2 linked regions of the Bosea sp. 685 genome follow. The protein of the gene in region 1 interacts with the protein of each later gene in a pairwise test. Links are inferred from orthologs where the notes say so. Each region holds a gene or a part of one and is shown on either strand. Other genes may lie near its edges. The genes, in order: leuS and ligA.

Region 1 (15,047 bases):
CGTCGCGCAGCGGCACGCGCCTGCCTCCCGTGCGGCCTGAGGGCCTCGGATTGGCGCGCATGGCGTCGGCGGCGACGCCTGTGCAAACCGCTTCCGCCGAAGCGCCTCAGCGCATCGCGGCCACCCCGGCGAAAGCATCGGGCAAGTCCTCCGCTCCGCAGACGCAGGACGAGGCCGTCGAGCGGCTGAATACCTATTTCAATGGATTCGCCACTCTGCAGGCCGATTTCATCCAGTTTTCCCCCGATGGGCGCCGTCTTGAGGGCAAGCTTTACATTCAGCGCCCGGGCAAGATGCGCTTCGAGTATCGCGCTCCGGTGACGACCGAGGTCATCGCCGACGGCACCTCCGTCGCCATCCGTGACAAGAAGCTGGCGACGCAGGATATCTATTCGATCGGCCAGACCCCGCTGAAATTCCTGGTCAAGGAGCGCATGGATCTGGCGCGCGATTCGGTCGTGATGGGCGCCAGCACCAAGGGCGACATCCTGTCAGTCAGGATCGAGGACCGCTCGACGCTGGGCGGCACCTCCAAGATCACCCTGAACTACGACATCACCGCCAATGAATTGCGCGGCTGGGTGGTGATCGACCCGCAAGGCTATGAGACCACGGTCTCGGTCTACAATCTCGACACCCAGCGCCGCCCCGATCCGAAGAATTTCATGATCAATTACGAGCGCATGCTCTGACATCCCTTGGCGAATGACCGGATTTCGACCAAGCGTCGTCATTCCGGGCGCACAAGGCAGAACCACCTCGATCTTGCCATGTGTGAGCGCAGATCGGGTGGTGTGCGGCGTTCAATCAGCCATCCCGCCAGGCGTCGGCACTTTCTCTTGAGAATTTTGCTCTTAAGAATCTTGCTCTTGAGAATTTTGCCGGTCGATCAACCTCAGGCTCTTGGTCAGCAAGTCGCCCGTTGCAGTGATGTGTTCCCTTAGGAGCGCGCAAGCCTCATCGGATCGGCCGTTTCTGCACAAATCCAGGAGCCTCCGATGCTCGGCCTGCGATTGAGCGCGATGCTGAGGCATCCGGTCCCATGTGAAGCGAAGATAGCGTTCAAAGTTGAGCCGCATCGCTCGTATAAGGCGCAGCGTCCGGTGCCGCTGAGATGGGCAATAGAGCGTTTCATGGAACGCGGCATTGAGCGCGATGACCTCATCCGTGGTTGTAGCGACATCGAGCTCGTCGAGAAGCTGGGCGGCAGAGGCGATGTCGTCCTTGGACTGATTGGGGATCGCCCATTCCAGCGCCTGGGCCTCGAGCAGGCTGCGCAGCTTGGTCATTTCGAACGCCTCGTCGACGCTCAGAGGCGTCACGCTGACGCCGCGCCGAGGTTCGAAAACAAGAAAGCCTTCAGAGCCGAGTTGCTTGAAGGCCTCCCTGACGATCATCTGGCTGACGCCGAACTGCGAGGCGATGTGATCCTGCCTGAGCCGCTCGCCGCCCTCGATCTGGCCCCGCAAGATGCCACGTCGCAATGCGTCGGCAACGGTCTCCGCCGCCGAGCGATTGTCCACTTGATTGGCTTGCAATTGGGGCAAGATCGCCGAACGCGACACGGTCTTCTCCGAGGCTATCGATTTGCGCTGGCAGCAAAGGCTTGGCGCAGATTCCGATAGGCCGTCAAGGCCAGAGCATCGGCTACGAAAAGAGGGAACCGGTTTTCGGGACAAGCCGATGCAAGATCAAAACCCTACAGCATCAGGCCGAATACGATATTCGGTCTGATGCTGTAGGTGGGTTTCAAGCTTCCGGTGCGCGCCGTCGGGAAGCGCCGACAAGGAAGCATGGCCGCGAGCCAGGCAGGGTCGCCGGCAGATCCGGCAAGGCCCAGCGCAAGCAGGCAGCGGCGATGCGCGACGAGCCGGACGCGATCGATCCAAAAAGGATGGTTATGGCGATGCGGCTCCAGCAAGAGCGGTGTTGCTTGATTAGCGATAATCGTTTATCGCTAATCAAGCAACCGAGTGGAATGGAGATTTGCTGTGGGCCTGCGCTTGTCGGATTTCGATGCCGTCACATTCGACGTCTACGGGACATTGATCGACTGGGAACCGTCCATCATCGCCTTCCTGTCGCGATGGACTTCGCAGCATGGGATCGTCGCACCCGGCCCGGATCTGCTCATGGCTTTCGATCGGGCCCGCGCCGAAATCCAGCAGGAGCGCCCCGCTCTTCTCTACCCGGACGTGCTGCGCCAGTGCTTCGATCGCATTTCGGCCGAGTTCGGCGTGGCGGTGGACGAGGAGCTGAAGGAAGAGTTCTCCCGCGCTCCCCATTCCTGGCTCGCCTATCCCGACAGCCATGAAGGTCTCAAGACGTTGCAGGCACGCGCGAAAATCGGCGCGCTGAGCAATATCGACGAAAGCTCGCTCGCCTCGTCCAGCCGGCATCTCGATGTCTCGTTCGACCTCGTCGTCACGGCAGAACGCGTCGGCGCCTACAAGCCGGACACGCCGCATTTCGAGACGGCCATTCGGGAACTCGCAGCCATCGGCATCGAGCGCAGGCGCATTCTCCATGTCGGCCAGAGTCTTCGCGCCGACATCACGCCAGCCAACCGCCTCGGCCTCACCTGCGCCTGGATCAACCGTGGCGGGCGCTCTCTAGGATTGACCGGCTACGGCGCCGAGCACGCCAAGCCCGATCTCTCGGTTTCGACATTGGCCGAACTCGTCGCAGCACTGACCGCCAATGAGGCGGCCATCGTCTGAATCGAGAACGTCAGAGGGAAAACAAGCGGCATAATCGGCATATCATCATCGCTGCAGCAGGGCCCGCTTTGCCCCGGCATCCGGCCTGATCCTCGACCAGCTCCGCCAGGACCCTAAATCGATCGGAGCGCTCTGGGTTCTGCGATGACTTTCGGACCGGCGCCACTGACGCCGCTTGTCCGGAATGATGGCGTGATTGCGCTCGCGGTGCTTGCTTTTCCGCGCGCTACAAACCAGTTTCCGGCAGCCCTCCGCCCGGAACATTCGCGTGCAACTCACCGTCACCAGCTGGAATATCAATTCGGTGCGCCTGCGCATCGGCATGGTCTGCGATTTCCTGACCACGCATGCGCCCGATGTGCTGTGCCTGCAGGAGACTAAGACGCCCGACGAGCAGTTTCCGGCCAAGGCCTTTGAGAAGATCGGCTATGTCCATCAGGCCTTCATCGGCCAGAAGGGCTATAATGGCGTCGCCATCGTCTCAAAGCTGCCCTTCAGCGAGAAGGAGGCCATGGCGATGTGCGGCAAGAACGACGCCCGCCACATGACCGTCGTGCTCGACAAGGCCGCGGGTGCCGCCGCCGGCGTCGCGATCCATAATTTCTACATTCCGGCGGGCGGCGATATTCCCGACCCGGCCAGGAACGACAAATTCGCCCATAAACTCGCCTTCCTCGACGAGATCGGCGCCTGGGGCATCGCCAAGAAGCCGACCGACCGGCCCGCCATCCTGCTCGGCGATCTCAACATCGCGCCCTATGAGCACGATGTCTGGAGCCACAAGCAATTGCTCGATGTGGTCAGCCATACGCCGATCGAGACGACGACGCTGGAGAAGCTGCGCAGCGAGCTCGGCTGGACCGATGCTGCGCGCACGCTCAGGCCTGAACCGGAGAAACTCTATAGCTGGTGGAGCTACCGCGCCGCCGACTGGGAAGCCTCCAACCGCGGCCGCCGCCTCGACCATATCTGGCTCTCGGACGCGCTGAAGCCGGCTTTGCGCGACCTCACCTTCCTGCGCGAAGCACGCGGCTGGGAGCGTCCCTCGGACCACGTGCCGGTAACGGTGACGCTGGAGCTTTGAGGCTCTTCTATCAGCCCCGATCAATCGCGTTCAGCGCGGCCTGGACCTGGCTCAACTCGCCGACGAACTCGCGCAAACGATCGCCGATCGCTTCAGCGATCGCCTCGGCCGAACTCGGAAACTCAGCGAGGACACGGCGCATCACGCTGCGCGACAGCTTCATCACTTGCGTCGGCTCGCGCGCGATCGCCGTCACCGGCCGGTGCGCCGAGGTGAACAGGGCGATCTCTCCAAGCAAGGCGCCAGCGCCGACGATCTCGTCGGCGGGCTGGCCGTCATCCTGGTGCAGCAAGGCAACCGCCCCCGAGATGATCAGCACCGCGCCATCCGACATCTCGCCGCCACGAAACAGTACATCGCCGGCGCGCAGGATGCGGCTTTCCGCCGCGAATGCCACCAGCCGCAGCGCATCGCGCTCCATCAGACTCAGCAGCGGCTGCCGGGCCAGCAGGGCAATGTCGTTGTCGAGAGCCATATCGACTTAAGGGTTGAGGCGGTAACCGCCCGCATCCGTCACGAGCAAACGCGCATTGCCCGGATCGGGTTCGATCTTCTGGCGCAACCGGTAGATATGCGTCTCGAGCGTGTGGGTCGTGACCTGACTGTTATAGCCCCAGACCTCCTGCAGCAGGATCTCGCGGGCGATCGGCTTGCGACCGGCGCGATAGAGAAAGCGCAGGATCGCGGTTTCCTTCTCGGTCAGCTTGGTCTTGGAGCCCTTCTCGCTGACCAGCAGCTTCGAGCCGGGATGGAAGGTATAGGGCCCGACCTGAAAGACCGCGTCCTCGCTCGCCTCGTACTGGCGCAAATGCGCCCGGATGCGCGCCAGCAGCACGGCGAATTTGAACGGCTTGACGACATAATCATTGGCGCCGGCTTCCAGCCCCAGCACCGTGTCCGAATCGGAGCCTTGGCCGGTCAGCATGATCACCGGGCTCTTGAAGCCGTTCTTGCGCATCATCTTGACGGCTTCGCGCCCGTCCATGTCGGGCAAGCCGACATCCATCACGGCGAGATCGACCCGCTCGGCCTGCACGGCCTTGACCGCCGAGGTCGCGGTACCGGCAGTCGAGATCTTGAACTCATCGTAAAGCGCGAGCTGTTCGGCCAGCGCGTCGCGCAATGTCTCGTCATCATCGACGAGAAGGATATGATGGACGGCGGACATGAACGATCATTGTGACGGTTGCGCAGCGGGCACCATGAGCCCGCTGATTCGTGTCTGCAAGTCACGCAGGATGGAATTTCAGTGAGAAAACGTGAGAGCCCGATCACATCCTGGTCGGTTCGCAAGCCGCGCGGTCTCACCCGGCTGCGGGTCTTCGCCTCGGTCCGGGACCGCAGCAAGGGCTTCCTGGTCGCAGGCGGGGCGGTATTCCCCTGCGCGCTCGGTCGCTCCGGCATCGTCGTACTCAAGCGCGAGGGTGATGGCGGCACCCCGCGCGCCGCTTTGCCGCTGCGCAGCGCGCTCTACCGCAAGGCGCGGCTGCCCAGGCCGAGAACCCTTCTGCCGCTGCGTGCCATCACCGCCCGCGACGCCTGGTGCGACGATGCCAGCGACCGCCGCTACAACCAGCTGATAGACCGCCCGCCCGGCGCCGCCGAGGAGCGCCTGACACGCGAGGACCATCTCTACGATGTCATCGTCGAGCTCGGCTGGAACGACGCGCCGGTGATTCGCGGCCGCGGCAGCGCGATCTTCTGGCATCTCGCGCGGGCCGGCTTCACGCCCACGGCCGGCTGCGTCGCGGTCGAGGGCCATGTCTTCGCCAAGGTGCTGCCGCGGCTGGCGCGGCATTGCGTGCTTCTGGTCAGATAGCGCCGCGTCAGCTAGAGCGTTTTCGGGCGAAGTGGATACCGGTTCGCGTGAAGAAAATGCGTTAAAACAAAAATCTAGGGCAATTGAACGATCCAACTGGATCGAAAATGGCTCTAGAAAACCCGTCCGGGCACCGTCTCGACCATCAATTTCGGACCGGCCGACCGAATCGCAGGCACCGTCCTGCATCGATGCGGCTCTCCCAATCGAGACTTTCACGATGACCGATAAGGCTTCAACGGGCCTCCGCTTCGGGCGGATCGCGGCGATGCTCCCCGTCAAGGACATGGCCAGGGCGCATGATTTCTACGCCGGCACGCTCGGCTTCAGCAAAACCTTCGAAAATGGCGATCCAGTCGGCTTCATGATCCTAAAGCGCGACGGCGCCGAACTGCATCTGACGCTGCAGCCCGACCACAAGGCGGCGCCCTTCAATGTCGCCCATATGATGGTCGAGGATATCGACACCCTCGACGCCATCATTCGCGGCCAGGGCCTGCGCATCCTCAAGGGCCTGCGCGACAAGGATTACGGCCTGCGCGCCTTCGTCTTCGAGGACCCCGACGGCAACCGCATCGACGTTGGAGAGCCGTTGCGGCGGTAGCGTTTCGCAGCCTGCCGGAACCACGCCGTCATCCCGGACAAGCGGCGAAGCCGCGCCGATCCGGGATCCATGCCGGAGCATTGCAGGCATATGTTCAGGAATGGATCCCGGGTCTCCGCCACGCTCCGCCCGGGATGACGGCGTATTTTTGGGGCAGGACAACACACCCCGGAAGACAGCCGGGCAACGTGCCGGCTCGCGCGCCTAGCCCCGCGCGCCAAAAATTGCGCTGCCCACGCGCACATAGGTCGCGCCCATCTGGATCGCTGCTTCGTAATCTGCGCTCATGCCCATCGAGAGGCCGCGTAGGCCATGGCGCGCCGCGATCTTGGCGAGCAGCGCGAAATGCGGCGAGGGCGGCTCATCGGCCGGCGGAATGCACATCAGCCCCGTGATCACGAGGCCGTGATGGACGCGGCAGTTTTCCAGGAACGCATCGATCCCAGCCGGGCTGACGCCGCCCTTTTGCGGCTCGTCGCCGGTGTTGACCTGGACGAACAGGGTCGGAGCCTTGCCGGCGCGCCCGATCTCGCGCGCCAGTTCCTTGGCCAGGCTCTCGCGATCGAGCGAATGGATCGCGTCGAACAATTCGACCGCCTCGCGGGCCTTGTTGGATTGCAGAGGCCCGATCATGTGGAGCTGGGCATCAGGAAAGCGCTGCTTCAGCTCCGGCCATTTGGCCTTGGCCTCCTGGACATAGTTCTCGCCGAAGATGCGCTGTCCGGCCTCCAGCGCCGGCAGAATCGCCTCTGCCGGCATCGTCTTCGAAACCGCGATCAGCGCAACCGAATCGGGCTCGCGCTCGAAATCACGCGCCGCACGCGCAATCGCGGCCCGTGTGGCGGCCAAACGCGTAACCGTATCGCTCATCGGTAGTCCCTTCATGCCCTGTGCAGCGTTGACCGCGTGGCTGCAATGGTGTCCTAGTCCGGGCTCATCCGATCACGCAAGAATTGCCCGTTATCATGGCCGTCGAACGCTACAATCCCAAGGAATCAGAGCCGAAATGGCGCCGTGTCTGGGAGGAGCGCAAGCTCTTCGAGACCCGCAATGACGATCCGCGCCCGAGCTACTACGTCCTCGAGATGTTTCCCTACCCTTCCGGCCGCATCCATATGGGCCATGTCCGCAATTATGCGATGGGTGACGTCGTCGCGCGTTATAAGCGCGCCAAGGGTTTCGCCGTGCTCCATCCGATGGGCTGGGATGCCTTCGGCCTGCCGGCCGAGAACGCCGCCAAGGCCAACAAGGTCCATCCCCGCGAATGGACCTACGCCAATATCGCGACGATGCGGACGCAGCTGCAGTCCATGGGCCTGTCGCTCGACTGGAGCCGGGAGCTCGCGACCTGCGACCCGAGCTATTACAAGCACCAGCAGAAGCTGTTCCTGGACTTCCTCAAGGCCGGGTTGGTCGACCGCAAGACCGCCAAGGTCAACTGGGACCCGGTCGACGAGACCGTGCTCGCCAATGAACAGGTCATCGATGGGCGCGGTTGGCGCTCCGGCGCGCCCGTGGAAATCCGCGAGCTGACGCAGTGGTTCTTCAAGATCACCGACTACGCCCAGGAGCTGCATGACGCGCTGGAAGGCCTGACGCGCTGGCCCGACAAGGTCCGGTTGATGCAGAAGAACTGGATCGGCCGCTCGGAAGGGCTGTTGATTCGTTTCGCTCTCGAATCGAATCCCTATGGCCGCAACGAGCTGGAGATCTACACGACCCGGCCCGACACGCTGTTTGGCGCCAAGTTCATGGCGATCGCGCCTGACCACCCGCTGGCCAAGGCGGCGGCGGAGAACAACCCGGCCCTGCAGGCCTTCATCGAGGACTGCAAGCGCACCGGCACGGCCCAGGAAAACATCGACAAGGCCGAGAAGCTCGGTTTCGACACCGGCATCCGCGCTGTGCATCCCTTTGATAAATCATGGACTTTGCCGGTCTATGTCGCCAATTTCATCCTGATGGACTACGGTACCGGCGCGATCTTCGGCTGCCCGGCCCATGACCAGCGCGACCTCGACTTCGTCAACAAATATGGGCTCGGCGTCACCCCGGTCGTGGCGCCTGAGGGCCAGGACGCCGCGAGCTTCATCATCACCGACACCGCCTATGGCGATGACGGTCGCATGATCAATTCGCGCTTCCTCGACGGTATGACCATTCCGGAAGCGAAAGAAGAAGTCGCCCGTCGGCTGGAAGCCGAGACGCGCGGCAACAGCCCTATCGCCACGCGCAAGGTCAATTTCCGCCTGCGCGACTGGGGCGTTTCGCGCCAGCGCTACTGGGGTTGCCCGATTCCGGTGATCCATTGCGCCGATTGCGGCACGCTGCCGGTGCCCGACGCCGACCTGCCGGTCAAATTGCCCGACGACGTCTCCTTCGACCGGCCCGGCAACCCGCTCGACCATCACCCGACATGGAAGCATGTCGCCTGCCCGCAATGCGGCAAGCCGGCCCGGCGCGAAACCGACACGATGGACACCTTCGTCGATTCGTCCTGGTATTTCGCCCGCTTCACCGATCCCTGGCGCATCGAGAGCCCGACCGACCGGCCGGCCGTCGACCGCTTCCTGCCGGTCGACCAGTATATCGGCGGCGTCGAGCACGCGATCCTGCATCTGCTCTATTCGCGCTTCTTCACCCGCGCCATGAAGGCGACCGGCCATGCCGGGCTGGACGAGCCTTTCGACGGCATGTTCACGCAAGGCATGGTCGTCCATGAGACCTATCGCGGCAAGGACGGCAGCTGGGTCGAGCCGGGCGATGTCCGCATCGAGGTGAACGGCACTGAGCGCCGCGGCTTCCATGTCGATACCGGCGCGCCGATCGAGATCGGCGCCATCGAGAAGATGTCGAAGTCGAAGAAGAATGTCGTCGATCCCGATGACATCATCGCCTCCTACGGCGCCGACACCGCGCGCTGGTTCATGCTCTCCGATTCACCGCCCGACCGCGACGTGATCTGGACCGATGAGGGCGTCCAGGGCGCCGCCCGCTTCGTCCAGCGCCTCTGGCGGCTCGTCGGCGAGATCGCCGAGCGCACCGGCAACAGCGCCGGCATGCCGGCCGCCCTGGGCGAGCAGGCCTTGACGCTGCGCCGCGCCAGCCACCGCGCCTTGCATGCGGTCGGTTTCGATATCGAGCGCCTCGGTTTCAACCGCTGCATCGCCCATATCTATTCGCTGACCAACGCCATCGGCAAAGCGCTCGACGCGGCCGCCGAAAACGCCGCACTCGCGCCGGACGTCGCCTTCGCGCTGCATGAATCCGCCATCATCGCCACGCAACTTGTCGCACCGATGATGCCGCATCTCGCCGAGGAGTGCTGGCAGGCGCTGGGGCAGCCGGGGCTCATCGGCGAGGCTGCTTGGCCTGGTGCCGACGAGACCCTGCTGAAGGACGACAGCATCGTGCTGCCGGTGCAGATCAACGGCAAGAAGCGCGCGGAGGTGACCGTCCCCGCCGATGCGAATACCGTAGCCGTGGAAGCGCTCGCGCGCGCCTCCGAGGCTGTCATCAAGGCGCTTGACGGCCGGGAGATCCGGAAGATCATCGTCGTGCCCGGGAGAATCGTGAATGTCGTCGCCTGAAGCCCAGAACCGGATCCTGTCGCAGCCGGTTCCGACCCGCCGCGTGATGCTGGCCGCCACATTGCTGGCGACGGCCTTCGCCGGGGGCTGCCTGCAACCGCTCTATTCCGAGAACACCACGAGCACTGTCGGCGGCAGCGTCAAGTCGGCGCTGAAGAGCGTCGAAATCCCCCAGATTCAGGGGCTGACCGGCCATTACCTGCGCAATGAACTCGCCTTCGAGCTCGATGGCGGCGGCGAGCCCGATGTTCAGAAGCGCCTGCGTTTCGAGACCAAGATCACCGAATCGATCGAAGTCATTACCGTCGATTACGCCAGCGGCCGCGCCGATTCCGCGATCCTGATCGCAACCGCGACCTGGACGGTGAAGCGCATAGGAGGCGCGGGCGAGACTGTCTCCTCGGGCACCAATGTCGTGCGCGCGCCCTATGAGCGCTCCTCGCAGCGCTTCGCCACGGTGCGTGCCGCGCGCGACGCCCAGATCCGCGCGGCCAAGAGCCTGGCCCAGCTGATCAAGGGGCAGCTCGCCGCCGATCTGGTCTCCGGCTGAAGCGAGAACGCCTGCCATGGTCGCCGTCAAGGCGCATGAGGCCGAGCGCACGCTGGCCAAGCCCGATCCGGCCTGGCGGCTGTTTCTGATCTACGGCCCCGATACGGGCCTGGTCTCGGAGCGCGCAGCCGCGCTGGCGCGCGCCAATGTCGACGACGCCAACGACGCCTTCCAGCTCGTGCGGATGAGCGGCGACGACATCGCCTCCGACCCGCTCAAGCTCGTCGACGAGGCCAACACCATCGGCCTGTTCGGCGGCCGGCGTGCCATCCGCGTCTCCGCCACAGGCAAACTGCTGACGGCGGCCGTCGAACCCTTGCTCGCAACGCCGTCGCGTGACGCCATCGTGATCATCGAGGCCGGCGATCTCCAGCGCAGCAATCCTTTGCGTGTCGCCTGTGAAAAGGCGCGCTCCGCGCTCGCTGTTCCCTGCTACAGCGACGGCGCCCGTGATCTTGGCAGTCTGATCGACGAGATGCTGCGCGCCGCGGGCAAGACCATCGACCGCGTCAATCGCGACCATCTCGCCGGACTGCTCGGCGGCGACCGGCAGACATCGCGGCGCGAGATCGAGAAGCTCCTGCTCTATGTCGGGGCCGATCCCGCGGTCCTGAGCGAGCATATTGAGGCGGTCGTCGGCGACACGGCCCAGCGCGAACAGGCGGCTCTGGTCGATGCCGTCTTCGCCGGGCGCCTGCCGGCGCTCGATCTAGCCTATGCCAAATTGAGCGGGGAGGGCCTCGATCCCGGGGTCATGCTGGGTGCGGTGCTGCGGCAGGCGCTGACGCTGCTCAAATCGCGGCAAAGCGTCGATGCCGGCCGCGGCGTCAAGGACGTCGTTGCGACCATGCGGCTGCCCTTTCCACGTATTCCGGCGATGGAGGCGGCGCTTTCGGCCTGGACGACCGCGAAACTGATGGAGGCCATCTCGCTTCTGGGGGCAGCGACGCTTGCCGTCAGGCGGGACGGCGATATCGCCCGGCCCGCCGCAGTGCGCGCGCTCTGGACCCTGGCGCGTCTCGGCCGTTCCGGAGCGCGTGGAGACTGAAGCATTTTGGAGCAATTTCCGATCCAACTGGATCGAGAATTGCTCGGCTCAGGCCTTCAACCTGCGGCAAAGCGCTTCGAGCTGCTCGAGCGTCTTGTAACCAATCTTCATCTCGCCGGCGCCATTGGCCCGGTGCTGAATCGAGACCGACAGTCCCAGCGCTTCCTCGAGGGCCTTCTCGACCGCGCGGGTATCGGGATCCTTATCGATCTTGGGCTTGCCTGGAACGCTTTTGCTCTCGCCGCGCGATTCGTCCTGAACGATCCGCTCGATGTCACGGACACTGAGCCCTTCGTCCACGATCTTGCGAGCCATCAGTTCCGGCTCCGAAACGGACAGCAAGGCACGGGCATGGCCGGCCGAAACCGCGCCTTCGCTGACCATCTTCCGCACCGATTCCGGCAGTTTGGACAGCCGCAAGGTGTTGGCGACATGGCTGCGGCTCTTGCCGATGACCCGCGCAAGGTCGTTTTGCGTATAATTGAACTCCGCGATCAGCCGCTCATAGCCGGCAGCCTCCTCGATCGCGTTCAGATCGGTGCGCTGAACGTTCTCGACGATGGCGATTTCGAGCGCTTCGCGATCATCAGCCTCGACCAGGATGACCGGCACGTCGTGCAGGCCTGCGCGTTGGGCTGCGCGCCAGCGCCGTTCGCCCGCAATGATCTCGTAGGCGTCGAGCATGTTGGGAATCGAGCGCACGATGATCGGCTGCAGGATGCCGCGCTCGCGAACCGAGGCCGTGAGCTCTTCGAGATCGTCCTCACCGAAGCTGCGCCGTGGATTGCGCGCGCTCGGACGCAGGAATTCGACAGGCACGCGCCTCTGGCCGCGCGCCCGGTCGATCGCTCCGATCTCCTCGCCGACATCGCCGATCAGCGCCGCCAGGCCTCGGCCGAGCCGCGAGCGCCCCTGTTCTTCGGCCATAGCCATCCTCTTGTACTCTCTCGTCTTTTCGTCGTGGTTCAGGCTGCCGCGCGCAGAACGCGCTCGCGCTTGATCACCTCGGAGGCCAGCTTCAGATAGGCCTGCGAACCCGAGCAGCGCAGGTCGTAGAGCAGCACCGGCTTGCCATAGGACGGCGCCTCCGACACCCGGACATTGCGCGGGATCACGGTCTCATAGACCTTGTCGCCGAGGAATTCTCGGACATCCGCCATCACCTGGCCGGACAGGTTGTTGCGCGGATCGTACATCGTCAAAACCACACCCTGGATGACCAGGCGCGGGTTGAGGCCGTTGCGGACCTGCTCGACCGTTTTGAGCAGCTGGCTCAAGCCTTCCAAGGCGAAGAACTCGCATTGCAGCGGCACCAGCACGGCATCCGCCGCAGTCATCGCATTGATGGTGATGAGGCTCAGCGAGGGTGGGCAATCGATCAGCACATAGGTCAGGTCAGAACAGCGCTGGTCATAGACCAGCTCGTCAATCGCGTTCTTCAGGCGATGGGCGCGGTCCTTGGAGGAGGCTATCTCAAGCTCGACGCCAAGCAGATCCAGCGTCGATGGCGCCAGGAACAGACCCGGGACCGCCGTCTCCTGCATCGCCTGCCCAAGACCGACGTCGCCGCACAGGACGTCATAAGTCGAGGATTTACGGCTTTTGCGGTCGATGCCGAGCCCTGTCGAGGCATTGCCCTGCGGGTCGAGATCGACGATCAGCACCTTCTCGCCAATCGCCGCCAGCGCCGTGCCGAGATTGATCGCCGTCGTCGTCTTGCCGACGCCGCCCTTCTGATTCGCGAGCGCCAGCACGCGCGGACGGCGCGGCAGGACAATAGGAGTAAGATCGGTCATGAATCGGCCCGCTTCTCGACCGCACGAACCATCAGGATGCGCGCGGCGCTGTCTGTCACGGAAGAAACCGTTGAGGCCTGAATCTTCCAATATTTAGACGCGTCGGTCAATTCAGCATCTAGATGTTGTCCCTTGGGAAAGAGCCCCAAGGCCCCTGTTCTCAACAGGTCTTTGCACCAGTCCAACAGCAGCGGCAGCGGTGCCAGGGCTCGCGCACAAACCACATCGATTTTACCAGCAAAATCGCCGACCGCATCCTCGATCCGTGCATTGTGAACCTTGACCGGCGCGCCCGTCAAACGCGCGGCATGCCGCAGGAAGGCGCATTTGCGGCTATTGCTCTCGACAAGATGGATCTCGCCCGTCCCCTGCTCCGCCAGGCAAATGCCGATCACCAACCCGGGAAAGCCGCCGCCGGAGCCGAGGTCGAGCCAGCGCTGCGAGTCTCGGGCCAGATCGAAGAGTTGCAGCGAATCCGCGATATGGCGCGTCCAGACATCCTTCAACGTGCTCGAGGACACCAGATTCTTCGCCGCCTGCCAGCGCTCGAGCTCGGCGACGAGGATCGCCAGACGCTCCTCTGTTTCACGTGAAACAGGCGTCAAGCGCAAAGCATGCGCCCTGTCGCTTTTATCAACAGTCATGAATCACGCGATCGGTTCAGGAGCGCGCTGGCGACGCCCACGCCGCGCATGCGCCGCCAGCAAGGTCAGCGCGGCAGGCGTCATGCCCTCGATCCGTGCCGCTTGGGCGAGGTCGGCTGGCCGCTCCGCATTCAGCTTCAGCTTGATCTCGTTGGACAAGCCCGAGATGCCGTCGAGATCGAGATCCTCCGGCACCTTCAGCGCCTGATCGCGCTTATAGGCTTGGATCTCCGCGGATTGGCGATCGAGATAGACCGAATAGACCGCATCCGCTGTCACACGTGAAACAACAGACGGATCATAATCGGCAAGATCCGGCCAGATCACTGCGAGGCTCTCATAGCCGATATCGGGATAGGAGAGCAGCTGGTAGGCGCTCCGCCGCAGGCCATCGCGGTTGAGATGGATCCCGGCCCCTTCCGCTTGTTGCGGCGTGACCCAAACATCCTTCAATCGGGCCTGCAACCGTGCGATGGCAGCGCGTCGGGCTTCGAAATGGTCGCGACGCAGCGAGCTCACCAGGCCAAGCTCCATGCCAAGCGGCGTCAAGCGCTCATCGGCATTGTCGACGCGCAATGACAGGCGAAACTCTGCCCGCGACGTGAACATTCGGTACGGCTCCGTAACCCCGCGCGTGACCAGATCGTCGACCAGAACCCCGATATAGGAGGTGGTGCGCTCGAACACGATCGGCTCGACCCCGCCGGCCCGGCGCGCAGCGTTCAAACCCGCGAACAGCCCTTGCGCGCCCGCCTCTTCATAACCTGTCGTGCCGTTGATCTGGCCCGCCAGGAACAAGCCTCGGACGGCGCGCGTCTCCAGCGTGTTCCTCAAGGCGCGTGGATCGACGAAGTCGTACTCGATCGCATAGCCGGGGCGCAGCATGGTGGCACGCTCCAGGCCCGGAATCGTCTTGAGCACGCCGAGCTGCACATCCTCCGGCAGGGAGGTCGAGATGCCGTTGGGATAGACCGTGTCATCGTCAAGCCCCTCGGGCTCAAGGAAGATCTGGTGGCCGTCGCGGTCGCCGAAGCGACCGACCTTGTCCTCGATCGAGGGGCAGTAGCGCGGCCCGCGGCCCTCGATCTGGCCGGAGAACATCGGAGCGCGGTGGAGATTGGCGCGGATCAAATCATGAGTCGCCAAAGTCGTGCGCGTAATCCCGCAGGAGATCTGCGGCGTGGTGATCGCC
Region 2 (14,884 bases), 4.7 Mb from region 1 along the record:
CCGGGCAGCATTTCCTGATCGCCAAATCGGCGCTCGACGGGGACAGCGCCTCGCGCACCGTCACCCGCGTCTCGGCGCTGGCCGATCAGGCGCGGCGCGAGGAGATCGCCCGCATGCTGGCAGGCGCGAGCATCACCGAGGAGGCGCGGGCGGCAGCCGGGCGCCTGCTGAAGGCCACCGTCGCGCAGGCCTGATCACAGCATCTGCCCGAATTCGATATTCGGTCAGATGCTGTAGAGTTTGGTTTTGCATCGGCTTTCCCCGAAAACCGGTTCCCACTTTTCGGGCCGATGCTCTAGCTGCTTGTTTTAACGCGTTTTCTTCACGCGAAATGGTGTCCACTTCGCTTTAAAACGCTCTAGCTCCGCAGGCCCGGCGCCTCCTGGCCCGTGCGCGCAACATATTCCGTATAGCCGCCGCCATAGGCGTGCACGCCCTCGGGTGTCAGCTCCAGCAAACGGTTCGACAGCGCCGCCAGGAAGTGGCGGTCGTGGCTGACGAACAGCATGGTGCCCTCATACTGCGAGAGCGCTGTGATCAGCATCTCCTTGGTGGCGATGTCGAGATGGTTGGTCGGCTCGTCCAACACGAGGAAATTCGGCGGGTCATAGAGCATCTTGGCCATGACGAGGCGCGCCTTCTCGCCGCCCGAGAGCACCCGGCAGCGCTTCTCGACATCGTCGCCGGAGAAGCCGAAGCAGCCGGCAAGCGAGCGCAGCGAGCCCTGGCCAGCCTGCGGGAACGAATCCTCCAGCGATTGGAACACGGTCCGGTCGCCATCCAGCACCTCCATGGCGTGCTGGGCGAAATAGCCCAGCTTGATGGTGGCGCCGAGCGCGACCGTTCCTGTGTCGGGCTCGGTGGCGCCCGTCACCAGCTTCAACAGCGTCGATTTGCCGGCGCCGTTGACGCCCATCACGCACCAGCGCTCCTTGCGGCGCACCTGGAAGTCGAGCCCTTCATAGATGCTGCGGCTGCCGTAAGCTTTGTTCACGTTCTTGAGCGTGACGACGTCTTCGCCCGAGCGCGGCGCCGGCTGGAACTCGAAGGACACGGTCTGGCGGCGCTTGGGCGGCTCGACCCGGTCGATCTTGTCGAGCTTCTTCACCCGGCTCTGGACCTGGGCCGCGTGCGAGGCGCGCGCCTTGAAGCGCTCGATGAAGTTGATCTCCTTGGCGAGCATCGCCTGCTGGCGCTCGAACTGGGCCTGCTGCTGCTTCTCGGCGAGCGCGCGCTGCTCCTGGTAGAACTCGTAATTGCCGGAATAGGCGGTCAGCGAACCGCCATCGATCTCGACCACCTTGTTGACGATCCGGTTCATGAATTCGCGATCATGCGAGGTCATCAGAAGCGCGCCGTCATAGCCCTTCAGGAACTCCTCCAGCCAGATCAGGCTCTCCAGGTCGAGATGGTTGCTCGGCTCGTCGAGCAACATCGCGTCGGGCCGCATCAGCAGGATGCGGGCGAGTGCGACCCGCATCTTCCAGCCACCCGAGAGCGCGCCGACATCGCCGTCCATCATCTCCTGGCTGAAGCCGAGACCGCTGAGCACCTCGCGCGCCCGGCCGTCGAGCGCATAGCCGTCGAGTTCCTCGAAGCGGCCCTGGACCTCACCATAGCGCATGATGATCTCGTCCATCTCGTCGACGCGGTCGGGATCGGCCATGGCGGCTTCCAGCTCGCGCAATTCGGCGGCGACGCTGCTCACTGGGCCCGCTCCGTCCATGACGGCGGAGACGGCGCTGACGCCCTTCATGTCGCCGACATCCTGGCTGAAATAGCCGATGGTCACACCGCGATCGACGCCAACCTGCCCCTCATCGGGCTGTTCCTGCCCGGTAATCATCCGGAACAAAGTGGTCTTGCCCGCGCCATTGGGGCCGACGAGGCCGACCTTCTCCCCCTTCTGGAGCGCCGCCGAGGCCTCGATGAAGACGATCTGCTGACCGTTCTGCTTGCTGATGTTTTCGAGGCGGATCATGCGTTCACGGAACCTGGGGGAAGCGGATTTCCCGCGCCCTTACGCCATGGGGGCCGTCTGCGGAAGAGCGGGCGGGCAAATCAGGTGGTGGTGGCCGTGTCATCCACCCCCTCCATTCCCTTTTGCCGCGATCTGCTTTATGAGCCCATTTCAATCGATGGCTGCGGACTGGCTGCATTTGCGCGCCGCGCCGCTCATCGCCCGAATTCCTGCGCCGTCTCCTGATCTGCGCCGTAACCCTAGGCACGACACCTCATGTCCTTTCTTCCTACGAGCCCGCCGCTCGCGCGTGCGCTCGCCGAGCGCAACTATTCCGATCCGACGCCGGTGCAGAACGCCGTGCTCGAAGACGCTGCCGCCGGGCGCGACCTGCTGGTCTCGTCGCAAACCGGCTCCGGCAAGACGGTCGCCTATGGGCTCGCCATCGCCACGACCCTGCTCGGCGAGGCGGAAGCCTTCGGCCGCGCTGGCAAGCCGCTGGCGCTGATCATCGCGCCGACGCGCGAATTGGCGCTGCAGGTCCAGCGCGAACTCGCCTGGCTCTACAAATACGCTAATGCCCGCGTCATCGCCTGCGTCGGCGGCATGGACCCGCGCCGCGAGGCCGCGCTGCTCGATGAAGGCGCCCATATCGTCGTCGGCACGCCCGGCCGCCTGCGCGACCATATCGAGCGCCACCGCCTCGACGTTTCCGCGCTCAAGGCCGTCGTGCTCGACGAGGCCGACGAGATGCTTGATCTCGGCTTCCGCGACGATCTCGAATTCATCCTGAAGACGACGCCGGCCGAGCGCCAGAGCCTGCTCTTTTCGGCGACGCTGCCCAAGGCGATCATCCAGCTCGCGACCAACTACCAGCGCAACGCGCTGCGCATCGAGGTCACAGGCGGCTCGCGCGGCCATGCCGATATCGAATATCGCGCCATCCGGGTCTATCCGAAGGAGGCCGAGCTCGCTGTCGTCAACCTGCTGCGCTTCCATGATTCGCCGTGCTCGCTGGTGTTCTGCAACACCCGCAACGCCGTGCGCCATCTCGAGGCGATCCTGCTGGAGCGCGGCTTCTCGGCGGTGGCGCTCTCGGGCGAGCTCAGCCAGAGCGAGCGCAATTCGGCGCTGCAGGCGCTGCGCGACGGTCGGGCGCGGGTCTGCGTCGCGACCGATGTCGCGGCACGCGGCATCGATCTGCCCGGCCTGACGCTGGTCATCCATGCCGAACTGCCCAACGACCCCGAGGTCATGCAGCATCGCTCGGGCCGCACCGGCCGCGCCGGCAACAAGGGCACGAGTGTCCTGCTGGTGCCGGTGTCGCGGCGTCGCAAGGCCGAGATGCTGATCGCCGAGGCCAAGGTCGAGGCGGTCTGGGCCGGGCCGCCGACGGCCGAGGAAATCCGCGCGCTCGACCAGCAGCGGCTGTTGAGCGATCCGCTGTTGACGGGAGAGGCTGACGAGGACGACGCCCCCATGGTCGAGGCGCTGCTGGCGGGACGTTCGCCGCAGGAGATCGCGGCTGCGCTGGTGCGGGTCTACCGTTCGCGCCTGCCCGGCGCCGAAGAGGTCGGCGATCCGAACTTTCAACGCGATTCGCGGCCGATCCGTTCGCGCGAGGAGTATGCGCCACGCGAAGGTGGCCGGTTCGGCGAAGGCCGCGAGGACAGTCCGCGCGCCGAGGGGCCGCGTAAGGCCGGCCCGCGCGGCAATACGGTCTGGTTCGTTCTGAATATCGGCCGCAAGGACGGCGCCGATCCGCGCCAATTGCTGCCGATGCTGTGCCGTCGCGGCAAGATCACGCGCGACGAGGTCGGCGCGATCCGGATCTTCGACAAGGAGACCAAGGTCGAGATCGACGCCGATGTCGCCGAGCGCTTCTACGAGCTGGCAAAGGCCGTCGATCGCGACAAGATCGTGATCCAGCCTGTCACCGGTGAGGAGGAACGGCGCCCGGCAAAGCCCTTCGCCGAAAAGGCAAGCCATGCGCCTTCGGCCTATGCGCGCCCTGAGCGCGATACAGACCGCCCGCCTGCCAGGGCTTATGAGAAGAAGCCCTACGAGAAGAAGCCCTATGAGCGAAAGCCCTATGAGGGCGGCGAGAAGAAGCCCTATGAGGGCAAGAAGAAGGCCTATGAGGGCAAGGGCAAGCCGTTCGGCGCGGCCAAGCCCTATGATCCGGTTCGCAGCGACCGGGACGCGCTGTCCGACCCCAATGTCTCGTTCAGGTCGGGGCCGAAGCCCTATGCCGGCAAGCCGGGTGGAGCGAAGCCCTATGCCGGGAACAAGCCCGGCTTCGGCGGCAAGCCTGCGGGCAAACCCTTCAAGGGCAAGAAGCCGGGTCGCGACGACCGCGGCTGAGCCCTGCCCGGCTTGGTCCCTCCTGTTTTTGCCTGGTGTTTTGCTAGGGCCCTCAGCGTAGGCCGAGGAAGGACAGGATCGCCAGGACGACCACGATCAGGCCGACGATATAGATGATGTTGTTCATGGTAGCCCCGGTTCCGGGCGGACCATGGCGGTCCGCGTGAATAGCGCGTCACGGCTTGCGTGACGCAAAGTGAACCGGATTCGCTGGCAAAGGTTCCTGGATCGCGACGCAGTTCCGAGCATGAGCCGTGCGCCCCAATCTTAAACGCCGAGGGAGCCGGATCGCTCCGGCTCCCTGCATGGCGCGGCATGATCGTGATCAGCGGCAGCGGGTCACGGGGCGCTCGACATAGCCGAGGCCGGGGACGAAGCGGGTCCGCAGGACGGTGTAGCAGCCGCCATAATAGCCTCCGGCATAGATCGGGCGACCCCAGCCGCCGCGATGGCCCCAGCGGCCATGGCCTCCGCCGAAATGGCCGAAATGGCTGTGATGGCCGTAGCCGCCATGCCAGCCAGGCGCTGCCTGGGCGGCGGAGGAGGTGGCGAGCGAGCCGCCGATCAGGGCGCCTGCGCCGAGAACGAAGGCGGTGGCGAGGCCGGCGACGGTGGTGCGAGTGGTCATGATCGTCTCCCTTGGAGTTTTGGAAGGAGCCGCACCATGCAGCTCCATGCCCATTGGTCGCGGGAGAAGCCAGGCAGGTTCAAAGCGATCGCGTTTTTTTCTCGGGTGAGTGAGGGCGCGCTTAGCTGAATCATTTTCCGCGCGGCTTGAACCGTCATTGCGAGGAGCTTGAACAGCGAGGCGATCCAGGAGGGCTCGCTCTACGCCTTCTGGATTGCTTCGGTGCGCTCGCAATGACGGTGCGGATATTCATATACAATCGGTTCGTTTGTATATATGCCTTGCACGAAGCGAGAGGCGGATCCGTGCGCAGGACCAAAGAGCAGGCTGCGGAGACGCGGCAGACGATCCTGCAGGCGGCTGAAGCGCTGTTCCTTCAGCGCGGCTATGAGACTTGTTCGCTGGATGAGATCGCGGTGGCGGCCGGCGTCTCGCGCGGAGCCATCCACTTCCATTTTCGAAACAAGCTCGGACTGCTGTTCGCGTTTCGGGACGAGCTGATCCTGCCGATGCGGCAGCTTGCGCAGAGTCTGTTGGGTGGCGCGACGCTCGCTCCGCTCGATGCCCTGGGCGATGTGATCGCGACGACTTTTGTCGAGCTTCAGGGCAAGCCCGCAAAGAAGCCCATCCTCAAGCTGCTCAAGGCGATCGATGCTGATCAGGCGTATGACGATGTCAGCAGCGCGCGATATTTTCGGCAGCAGGTCAGACTGGCTCTGACGGAGATATGCGAGGCCGCGCAACGCAACGGCGCGCTATCGGCGCCTTGGACGGCGCGTTCCGCTGCGACCGCGCTCTATGCCCTGCTGGACGGTCTGATCAATGAGTGGCTCCTCGAGGAGGCTGATCTCTCGCTTGCCCGGGACGGGGTTGCGATCATCCGCAGCTTCCTGACATCCTTGACCAGACCGGGGCGGCACATGCCGGCTGGGGAGCGAGCAGCGTGATGATGGGCTCTTCCAATCGCCTGGTGATCGGTCTTTGCCTGTTTCTGGGCGCCTGCGCGACGCAGCCATCGAAAATTCTTGTGCCGGTCGCTGCCTCCGTGCCAGGCGCGAGCCGCGTCGACATGCTCGTCGCCACGACACGCAAGCCGGCGAGCGACCCGGGCGAGCTCTTCACCGGGGAACGGGCGACGGCGATCTCGCTGACGAACATCGTGGTCTCCGTCCCGCCCGACAGCAATCGCAAGGTCGGGGAAATCCAGTGGCCCGGCAGGTCGCCGGGCAATCCGGAGACCGATTTTGTCACGCTCAAGGTCGCGCCGGTCCTGTCCACCAACGCGGCCATGGACTGGTACCGGCGCAATCGCGGTTCGAAGCGCCGGTTGCTCGTCTTCGTGCATGGCTTCAACAACACCTATTCCGACGCCGTCTATCGCTTCGCCCAGATCTCCCATGACGCGGGTATCGACGCCTCTCCGGTCCTGTTCACCTGGCCGTCGCGCGCCAGCGTGTTCGATTATGTCTACGACAAGGAGAGCACGAATTTTTCCCGCCATGCGCTGGAGGAGCTGTTGCTGGGGGCCACCAGAAGCCCCGATGTCGGCGAGGTGACGATCCTGGCGCATTCGATGGGAAGCTGGCTGGTCACGGAAGCGCTGCGCGACATCGCTCTGCGCGACAAGGGGATTTCCGCCAAGATCCGGAACGTCGTGCTCGCCTCGCCGGACATCGATCTCGACGTGTTTCGCCGCCAGATCATCGAGATGGGTTCGAAGCGGCCGCATTTTACGATCTTCTCCTCCCGCAACGATCGCGCGCTGGCCTTGTCGCGCTGGCTCTCGGGAGATGTCGAGCGCGTCGGCGCCGCAGATATGCGGCCTTATGCTGCCGCGCTCGCCGCGCTCGGGATTTCGATCATCGACACCTCGGACGTGAAGGCCGGGGATCCGCTCGCGCACAATACCTTCGCGGACAGCCCTGAGATGGTGCGCGTGCTGGGGCAGCGCCTGTCCGGCCAGTCGCTGGCGGGCGGCGAGGCCAGCCTGACCGAGCAGGTCGGCATGGCGGCGCTGGGAGGCGCGCGCATTGCGGGGGCGGCGGTCACCGCCCCTGTCGCTGCCATGAGTCAGGCCAGCCGCCGCCAGCTCATTCAACGGTTCGGAGCGGGCGGCACGCCGGGCGCAAGAACGCTGGACTATTGAGGCGTTCCAGGCGCCGCTGCCGGAACGGAAGGCTTTCCCGTCAGGCCTCCACGAGCTTGCGGTAGAGGTGCCAGGTTGCGTGGCCAAGCACCGGCATGACCACGATCAGGCCGACCAGCACTGGCAGGCAGCCGAGCACCAGAAGCCCGGTGATCATCAAACCCCAATACATCATTACGCGCGGATTGGCCTCGACGGCGGCGATCGAGGTCTTGATCGCGGTCGGCGCGTCGACGCCCTTGTCGATGATCAGCGGGAAGGACACCACCGAGATCGAGAAGGCGAGGATGGCGAAGAGCAGGCCGAGCGAATTGCCGACGATGATCATCACCCAGCCGTCGAAGGTGGTGAAGACCGCGCGCAGGAAGTCCGGCGTCGAGACGTCTGGCGGCAGGTCGAGCAGGCCGCGATAGATGAACCAGGCGGCAAACAGCCAGGCGATGAAGAGCCCGGTCAGCATGGCGCCGAGCAGGAGGATCTGGCCGATCGAGGGCGATCTCAGGATGCCGAAGGCATGGCTCCAGGAGGAATCCAGGCCGAGCTCGCGCCTGCGGCTGACCTCGTAGAGGCCGATCGCGGCGAAGGGGCCGAGCAAGGCGAAGCCGCCCAGCAGCGGGAAGAGCAGCGGGAAGATGTTGTAGCTCACGGTCAGCTGCGCGAGCATCACGCCGGCGATCGGATAGATCAGCGCGATGAAGATGAGGTGGCTCGGCTGCGCCTTGAAATCCTCCCAGCCGCGCAGGAGCGCGTCGCGAAGGTCGCGGGTGGTGATGATGTTGATCTTCGGTTCGGCGTGCTGCGCCGCGAGGCGCGTACCGGCATCGGATATTGTGCCGTCGAGGTTTGCCATGGCGTTTCTCCCGGTTCTGGCCCGGTTCGCCTGCGGCAATCGACGCCATCCTTGGGTCAACGGCCTGCAGGCGTCGAGCTTCCAATTCCCAGCGCTGCCATTATACGCGCGAACGGGCGTCTTGTCGCATGCATGCCGAACACGAAAGCGGGACGCGGAGGCTGCAGCATCAGACCGAATATCGCATTCGGTCTGATGCTGCAGGGTTTTGATCTAGCATCGGCTTATTCCGAAAACCGGTTCCCACTTTTCGGGCCGATGCTAGGTCGCGTCGGCTCCTGCCCTTTCTCGTCACAGGCATCTCGCTTAATGAAGGGCCATGAGCGAGTCCCAAGCCATTCCCGTCGCGGAGTTGACGCAGCGCCAGGCCAGGGCGGAGCACAAGCTGCTCGCCGCCGAGATTGCGGCTGCCGACAGCGCCTATTTCCAGGACGACCAGCCGATCCTCGACGATGCGAGCTATGACGCCAAGCGCCGTCGGCTCGTCGTGCTGGAGGAGGCGTTCCCGGCCCTGAAGGACGCGGGGTCCGTCAGCGACAAGGTCGGCGCCAAGCTCTCGGGGAAATTCGCCAAGATCCGGCACCGCGTGCCGATGCTCTCGCTCGGCAACGCCTTCACGGATGAGGATGTCGCCGATTTCGTGCAGCGCGTGCGCAGCTTCCTCGGCATGAAGGAGGAGGGCGGCATCGCCTTCACGGCGGAGCCCAAGATCGACGGTCTCTCGCTCTCGCTGCGCTACGAGGAGGGCAGGCTTGTCTCCGCCGCGACGCGCGGCGATGGCGAGGAGGGCGAGGACGTCACGCTGAATGCCCGCACGATTTCCGAAATCCCGCATGTGCTTTCTGGCGATGATGTGCCCGAGATCGCCGAGGTGCGCGGCGAGGTCTATCTCGGCCATGCCGATTTCGCCGGCATCAACGAACGCCAGCGCGAGAAGGGGCTGCCCGAATTCGCCAATCCGCGCAATGCGGCGGCGGGCTCGTTGCGCCAGCTCGATGTTTCGATCACCGCAGCGCGGCCTTTGCGCTTCTTCGCCTATGCCTGGGGCGAGATGCCGGTCTTGCCGGCTGGGACGCAGTTCGGCGTGGTCGAGGCCTTCAAGCGCTGGGGTTTTCGCACCAATCCGCTGATGAAGCGCTGCGAGAGCGTCGAGGAGTTGCTGGAACGCTACCGATTGATCGAGAGCCAGCGCGCCACGCTCGGCTACGATATCGACGGCGTCGTCTACAAGGTCGACGAGCTTGTCCTGCAGACGCGGCTCGGCTTCGTCGCGCGCGCGCCGCGTTGGGCGATCGCGCATAAATTCCCGGCCGAGCTCGCGACCACGGTACTGGAGGCGATCGAGATCCAGGTCGGGCGCACCGGCGCGCTCAGCCCCGTCGCCAAGCTCAGGCCGGTGACAGTCGGCGGCGTCGTTGTCTCCAATGCGACGCTGCACAATGAGGATTATATCCGCGGCTTCGATTCCAAGGGGCTGCCGATCCGCGACGGCTCCGACATTCGCGTCGGCGATACGGTGACGGTGAAGCGCGCGGGCGACGTCATTCCGCGCGTCCAGTCGGTCGATCTCGCCAAGCGGCCAGCGGATTCGCAGCCTTATACCTTCCCGACGCTATGTCCGGCCTGCGGCAGCCATGCGACCCGGGAGATGAACCCGCGCAGCGGCAAGGAGGATGCGGTGCGCCGCTGCACCGGCGGCCTCATCTGCCCGGCCCAAGCGGTGGAGCGCCTGAAGCACTTCGTCTCGCGCGACGCGCTCGACATTGACGGGCTCGGCGACAAGCAGATCGAGTTCTTCCATGCCGATCCCGACCTGCCGGTGAAGGAGCCGGCCGACATCTTCACGCTGGCGCAGCGCGACGCCGCGAATTTCAAGAAGCTCAAGGACAAGGAAGGTTTTGGCAGCCAGAGCGTCGCCAAGCTGTTCGCCGCGATCGAGGACAGGCGCCAGCCACCGCTCAACCGCTTCATCTTCGGGCTCGGCATCCGCCATATCGGCGAGACCAATGCCCGGCTTTTGGCGCGGCATTACGGTTCGTTCGAGGCTTTGCGCGCGGCTGGCATCGCAGCTGCCGATCCGGTCTCGCCCGAGCGCCAGGAACTCGACGCGATCGACGGCGTCGGGCCGACCGTGGTCGAGGCGTTGATGCAGTTCTTCGCCGAGGCGCATAATGTGGAGTTGCTCGACCGGCTTTTGGCTCAGGTCGTGCCGCAGCCACTGGAGGCGGTCGCCTCGGTCAGCCCGGTTGCGGGCAAGATCGTCGTCTTCACCGGCGCGCTGGAGCAGATGACCCGTGACGAGGCCAAGGCGATGGCCGAGCGGCTCGGCGCCAAGGTCGCGGGCTCGGTCTCCTCGAAGACCGATCTTCTGGTCGCGGGGCCTGGCGCCGGCTCGAAGCTCAAGGACGCCGCAAAGCACGGCGTCCAGGTCATCGACGAGGCAGGTTGGTTCACCCTCGTCGGAGGCTAGAGCATTGCCCGATCCAGTTGGATCGCTCAATTGCTCCAGCTTTTTGTTTTAACGCGTTTTCTTCACACGAACCGGTATCCACTTCGCTCGAAAACGCTCTGGATACCGCCTTCAGTGGCGATGATGGCGCCTGTGGTGGTGGCGATGGCGATGCGAAACGCCGGTCCTCTGCGGAATGCCGACGACGCCCTTGACGCCGCCGACCACGCCACCGGCAACGCCGCCAACGACCGCGCCCGCAGCGCCGCCGACCGGGCCGGCCGCCTGGTTGCCGACGCGCGCGCCTTCAGACGCGCCGCGCGGAATGCCCTGCGCGCTGGCGCTGAGGGGGAGGGCCAGGAGCGCCAACGCCGCTGCGCCGGCCAAGGTGATACGTTTGATTGTCATGAGGAATGTCCGTTCGCATGGGCCGCAGCGCCGGCTTTCGGGCGCTCGGCGGTCCCAAACAGAACCGGCGCAGCGCGTCATTGTTCCGTTCGGGTCGACGCATGGCTGCGATGCCCGAGGTGATGTCGCCGATTATTTTGCTGAACTCGGATTGCCGCTTCAAGCTCGCAAGCTGAACGCGCGGGGGCGGATGGCGTCACGCGGTCAGTTGCCCGCGCTTGGCCGCGTCGCTCCATTCTGTCCGTTGGCGCCGTCTGTCCGGACATGGCTCGGCGCCGTGCCGATGACGCGCTTGAAGGCGCGACTGAAGGAGGCTTCCGATTCATAGCCGAGACGCCGGGCCACGACCGAGATCTTGAGCTTGTCGCCGGCGAGCCATTGCCGGGCCTGATGCATGCGCATCTGCGCGACATAGCGGGCCGGCGTCTCGCCGACGACGCTGGCGAAGCGCTCGGCGAAGGCGGAGCGCGAGGCGCCCATCAGCCTGGCGAGCGAAGCGACCGTCCAGTCGCGCTCCGGGTCGAGATGGATCGCCGCCAGCACCTTGCCGACATCGGGGCAGCGCGCCGCCGCGATCCAGCCCGTGGCGTCGCCGCAGCCGCTCTCGACCCAGGAGCGGATGATGCTGGCGGCCAGCACATCGGCGAGCCGCGCCAGGATGCCGCCGGCGCCGACCCGGTCCATCGCCACTTCGCGGGCCATCGCCTCCAGGAGATGCGGGATGCCCGATTCGCTCGTCGCCAGATCGCACATGCGCATCAGCTCGGGCATCATCCGCAGCAGGGGATGGGCGCTGTCGACATTGAAGGTCATGCTGCCGCTGAAGAGCAGGGTGGCCTCGCCGTCCCCGCCGCCCTTGAGATCGAAGATGTTGCCGCAGACCTTCTGGACCTGGCAGCTTCCCAGCGGAAAGGCCTCGACATCCGGCGCGCTGGCGAGCACATGCTCGGCGCCGCGCGGGAACAGCAGCGCGTCGCCGTCGCGCAATTCGATCCATTCCTTCGCGGGGGTCAGCAGCCAGCAGCCGCGCTTGCCGATGAAGTAGAAGCGCGCGGCCTTCTGGGCGGGAACGGCGATGGCCCAGGGCTCCGCCATCTGACAGCGGCCATATTCGACGCCATCGAGCCGCAGACCCCGCAGCATCTCGGTCAGCGGATCGTTCGCAGGCGCAGCAATCTTGGACGAATGGTCAAGCATTATGGAGAAACTAGCATGGAAGCTCCAGGCGGTCACGCCCATCTTGCGGCAACCCTTTGGAGACAGCCATGTCCGAATCCGCAGCCGCAGTGGCAACCCTGCCATTCGATTCTCCGGCCGATGCCGATGAGCAAAGCCCGGCCTGGTCCGCGATCGCCTCGCTCACCCTCGGCGTTTTCGGCCTGGTCACGGCCGAATTCCTGCCCGCCAGCCTGCTGACGCCGATGGCGGCGGATCTCGGCGTTTCGGACGGTGCGGCCGGGCAGACCGTGACCGCGACCGCCGTGGTCGCGATTCTTGCCGCGCTCTTCACGTCGATCCTGACGCGCGGGCTCGACCGCCGCCTCGTGATCTGGGGTTTCACCGTCCTCTTGGTGCTGTCCAACATCCTCGCCGCACTCTCCGACGGCCTCGCTACGCTCTTGGCGGCGCGGGTGCTGCTCGGCATCGGGCTCGGCGGCTTCTGGTCGATGATGGCGGCAACCGCGATGCGGCTGGTGCCGGAGCGCGCGCTGCCCCGCGCCATGTCGATCATCTTCACCGGCGTCTCCTTCGCGACGGTCAGCGCCGCGCCGGTCGGTGCCTATCTCGGCGACCTGCTCGGCTGGCGCTCGGTCTTCGCGATCGGGGCCGTAGTCGGAATCCTGGCCCTGATCGCCCAGCTCGCCACCATGCCGCGCCTGCCGCCGCTGGCGGCCGCGCAGCTCGGGACGCTGTTTTCGTTGCTGCGGCGCGGCAATGTCCGGCTCGTCCTGGCGACGGTGCTCATCGTGATCTCGGGCCATTTCGCCGGCTTCACCTATGTCCGCCCCTTCCTTGAACAGGTGCCGCGGCTTTCGGTCGAGACGATCTCGCTTGTGCTCCTGGCCTATGGCATCGGCGGCTTCTTCGGCAATTTCGCCGGCGCGGCGATCGTCGAGCGCAGCGCGCCCGCCGCGGTAATCTTCGGCGCCCTGCTCGCCGCAGTGACGGCGGCGGCGCTCGTTGCCTTTGGCGGCAGTCTCTGGGTCGCAGCCGGCGCCGTCGCGCTCTGGGGCTTCGCTTTCGGTGCGCTGCCGGTCGGTCTCCAGACCTGGATGGTGCGCGTCGCGCCGGACCAGGCGGAAGCCGTGGGTGGTTTGCTGGTTGCCGCCTTCCAGGTCGCGATCGCCAGCGGGGCCGTTCTCGGCGGGGTGCTGGTCGACCATTTCGGCGCCACGGGCGCGACCGGCTATTGCGCCCTGGCGACACTGGCGGGCGCGCTTCTCGTCGCCTTTGCCGGGCGCGGCGAGATGAAGCCGGCCTGATCGGCTTCATCACTTTTCTTCAAGACAGGGCGAGCCCAATCCAGTCTAAGCTCGTCCCATGGAATTGATCAGCCAGGGACAGGCCTTGTCGGCATCGCCGCTGCGGGCGGAGGAGAGGGCGCACCTCTTCACCGCGCCGCGCTTCGGCGCGCTCGAGTTCCTGGCCGCGACCTTCCGTACCCATGCCTATGCGCCGCATGCGCACGACACCTATGCGATCGGGACGATCGAGACCGGTTGCGAGGTCTGGCATGCGCGCGGCCGCAAGCTCTATGCCGGGGCGGGCGACATCGTGATGAACCACCCGCTCGACGTTCATGACGGCGCGCCGAGCGAGGGCGGCTACCGCTACCGGATGAGCTATCCGACGATCGGGCTGATGCAGGAGCTGGCCGCCTCGCTGACGGGGCATGATGGCATCGGCACGCCGTTCTTCCGCGAGCCCGTGGTGCATGATCCTGTCGGGGCGGCGCTGTTCAGCGCGGCGCATCAATTGCTGGAGGAGGGCACGGATGCGCTCGCCGGCGAGGAGAGGCTGGTGCGCGCCTACGCCCATTTCCTTGGCCACCACGCCAGTCTTGCGGTGCGTTCCGTCGGGCAGGAGACGGGCCCGGTCGCGATCGTCAAGGCGCTGATCGAGGCGCGCCATGGCGAGGATCTCTCGCTCGCGGATCTCGCCCGGGCCGCGGGGCTGCCGCGCCATCACCTGATCCGCGCATTCCGGCGTGAAACCGGGCTGACGCCCCATGCCTGGCTGATCGATGTCCGCGTCCGGCGCGCCCGTGACCGGTTGCGTCGCGGCGAGACGCCGGGCGATGTCGCGGCGGCGACCGGTTTCTGCGACCAGGCCCATCTGACCCGAGCCTTCAAGGCGCGCTATGGCGTGACGCCCGGCGTGCTGCGCTCCGCCCATCTCTCCTGACCTTCAGCGCCCCATCCTCAGCACCTCATGTCATCAACTCTCGACGACGCCCGCACGGGCTTTTCCGACATCTGGCCGGCTATGCTGGCGGCTGCGCCCTTCGCCTTGCTGTTCGGCGCGCTCGCGGCAGGCAAGGGTCTGTCGCCATTCGAGGTTTTCCTGATGAGCGCGCTCGTCTTCGCCGGCGGGGCTCAGTTCGCCGCCGTCGAATTATGGGCGACGCCAGCCCCGGTCGCGGCGCTGATCTTCTCGACGCTGCTGATCAATGCCCGCCATGTGTTGATGGGCACCTCGCTGGTGCCGAAGCTCGATGGCTTCGCGCCCTGGCAAAAATGGCTCGGCCTCGCCTATATGGCCGATGAGAACTGGGCGCTGGCCGAGAAGCGGGCGCGCACGCATAGCCTGACGCCGGGCTATTGGTTCGGCATGATCGTGCCCTTCGTCGGCTGCTGGCTGATGATGACGACGCTCGGCGCCGTGGTCGGCCCGGCGCTGGGCGATCCACGGCGCTTCGGCGCGGATTTCGCCTTCACCGCCATCTTCATCGCGTTGACCGCCGCTTTCTGGAAAGGGCGCGTCACGGCCTGGACCGTGGCGGCCTCCGGCGTCGCCTCGGCCCTGACCTACCGCTTGGCCGGACCGCCTTGGCATGTGCTGGCCGGCGCGCTTTGCGG

The links.
Region 2: the proteins of leuS (region 1) and ligA interact in binary tests that used the Escherichia coli proteins (3 or more experiments, as listed by UniProt). The link is inferred for Bosea sp. 685 from one-to-one orthologs.

The regions. Positions count from the first base shown.
Region 1 is NZ_CP134779.1:6,329,859-6,344,905, reverse strand. What follows is about bases 6,881-10,017. They hold leuS (leucine--tRNA ligase), read left to right. Parts: upstream 6,881-7,192; coding sequence 7,193-9,817; downstream 9,818-10,017. Other genes in these bases: lptE (LPS assembly lipoprotein LptE), read left to right, coding at 9,804-10,017; RMR04_RS30815 (YggS family pyridoxal phosphate-dependent enzyme), read right to left, coding at 6,881-7,097. Also shown: RMR04_RS30855 (LolA family protein), read left to right, coding at 1-692; RMR04_RS30850 (GntR family transcriptional regulator), read right to left, coding at 855-1,565; RMR04_RS30845 (HAD-IA family hydrolase), read left to right, coding at 1,992-2,720; xth (exodeoxyribonuclease III), read left to right, coding at 2,989-3,804; RMR04_RS30835 (cyclic nucleotide-binding domain-containing protein), read right to left, coding at 3,815-4,279; RMR04_RS30830 (response regulator transcription factor), read right to left, coding at 4,286-4,972; RMR04_RS30825 (L,D-transpeptidase family protein), read left to right, coding at 5,054-5,623; RMR04_RS30820 (glyoxalase superfamily protein), read left to right, coding at 5,844-6,227; more of RMR04_RS30815, read right to left, coding at 6,432-6,880; more of lptE, read left to right, coding at 10,018-10,367; holA (DNA polymerase III subunit delta), read left to right, coding at 10,384-11,415; RMR04_RS30795 (ParB/RepB/Spo0J family partition protein), read right to left, coding at 11,464-12,342; RMR04_RS30790 (ParA family protein), read right to left, coding at 12,381-13,211; 16S rRNA (guanine(527)-N(7))-methyltransferase RsmG, read right to left, coding at 13,208-13,855; tRNA uridine-5-carboxymethylaminomethyl(34) synthesis enzyme MnmG, read right to left, coding at 13,859-15,047.
Region 2 is NZ_CP134779.1:1,615,506-1,630,389, forward strand. Bases 7,869-10,842 are described here. They hold ligA (NAD-dependent DNA ligase LigA), read left to right. Parts: upstream 7,869-8,267; coding sequence 8,268-10,418; downstream 10,419-10,842. Other genes in these bases: RMR04_RS08945 (DUF2189 domain-containing protein), read right to left, coding at 7,869-7,948; RMR04_RS08955 (hypothetical protein), read right to left, coding at 10,530-10,805; RMR04_RS08960 (hypothetical protein), read left to right, coding at 10,823-10,842. Outside these bases: DNA repair protein RecN, read left to right, coding at 1-194; RMR04_RS08920 (ABC-F family ATP-binding cassette domain-containing protein), read right to left, coding at 359-1,981; RMR04_RS08925 (DEAD/DEAH box helicase), read left to right, coding at 2,237-4,324; RMR04_RS08930 (sulfur globule protein precursor), read right to left, coding at 4,650-4,952; RMR04_RS08935 (TetR family transcriptional regulator), read left to right, coding at 5,186-5,899; RMR04_RS08940 (alpha/beta hydrolase), read left to right, coding at 5,899-7,098; more of RMR04_RS08945, read right to left, coding at 7,139-7,868; more of RMR04_RS08960, read left to right, coding at 10,843-10,981; RMR04_RS08965 (AraC family transcriptional regulator), read right to left, coding at 11,010-12,002; RMR04_RS08970 (MFS transporter), read left to right, coding at 12,071-13,288; RMR04_RS08975 (AraC family transcriptional regulator), read left to right, coding at 13,347-14,210; RMR04_RS08980 (AzlC family ABC transporter permease), read left to right, coding at 14,238-14,884. UniProt on the Escherichia coli protein: DNA ligase that catalyzes the formation of phosphodiester linkages between 5'-phosphoryl and 3'-hydroxyl groups in double-stranded DNA using NAD as a coenzyme and as the energy source for the reaction.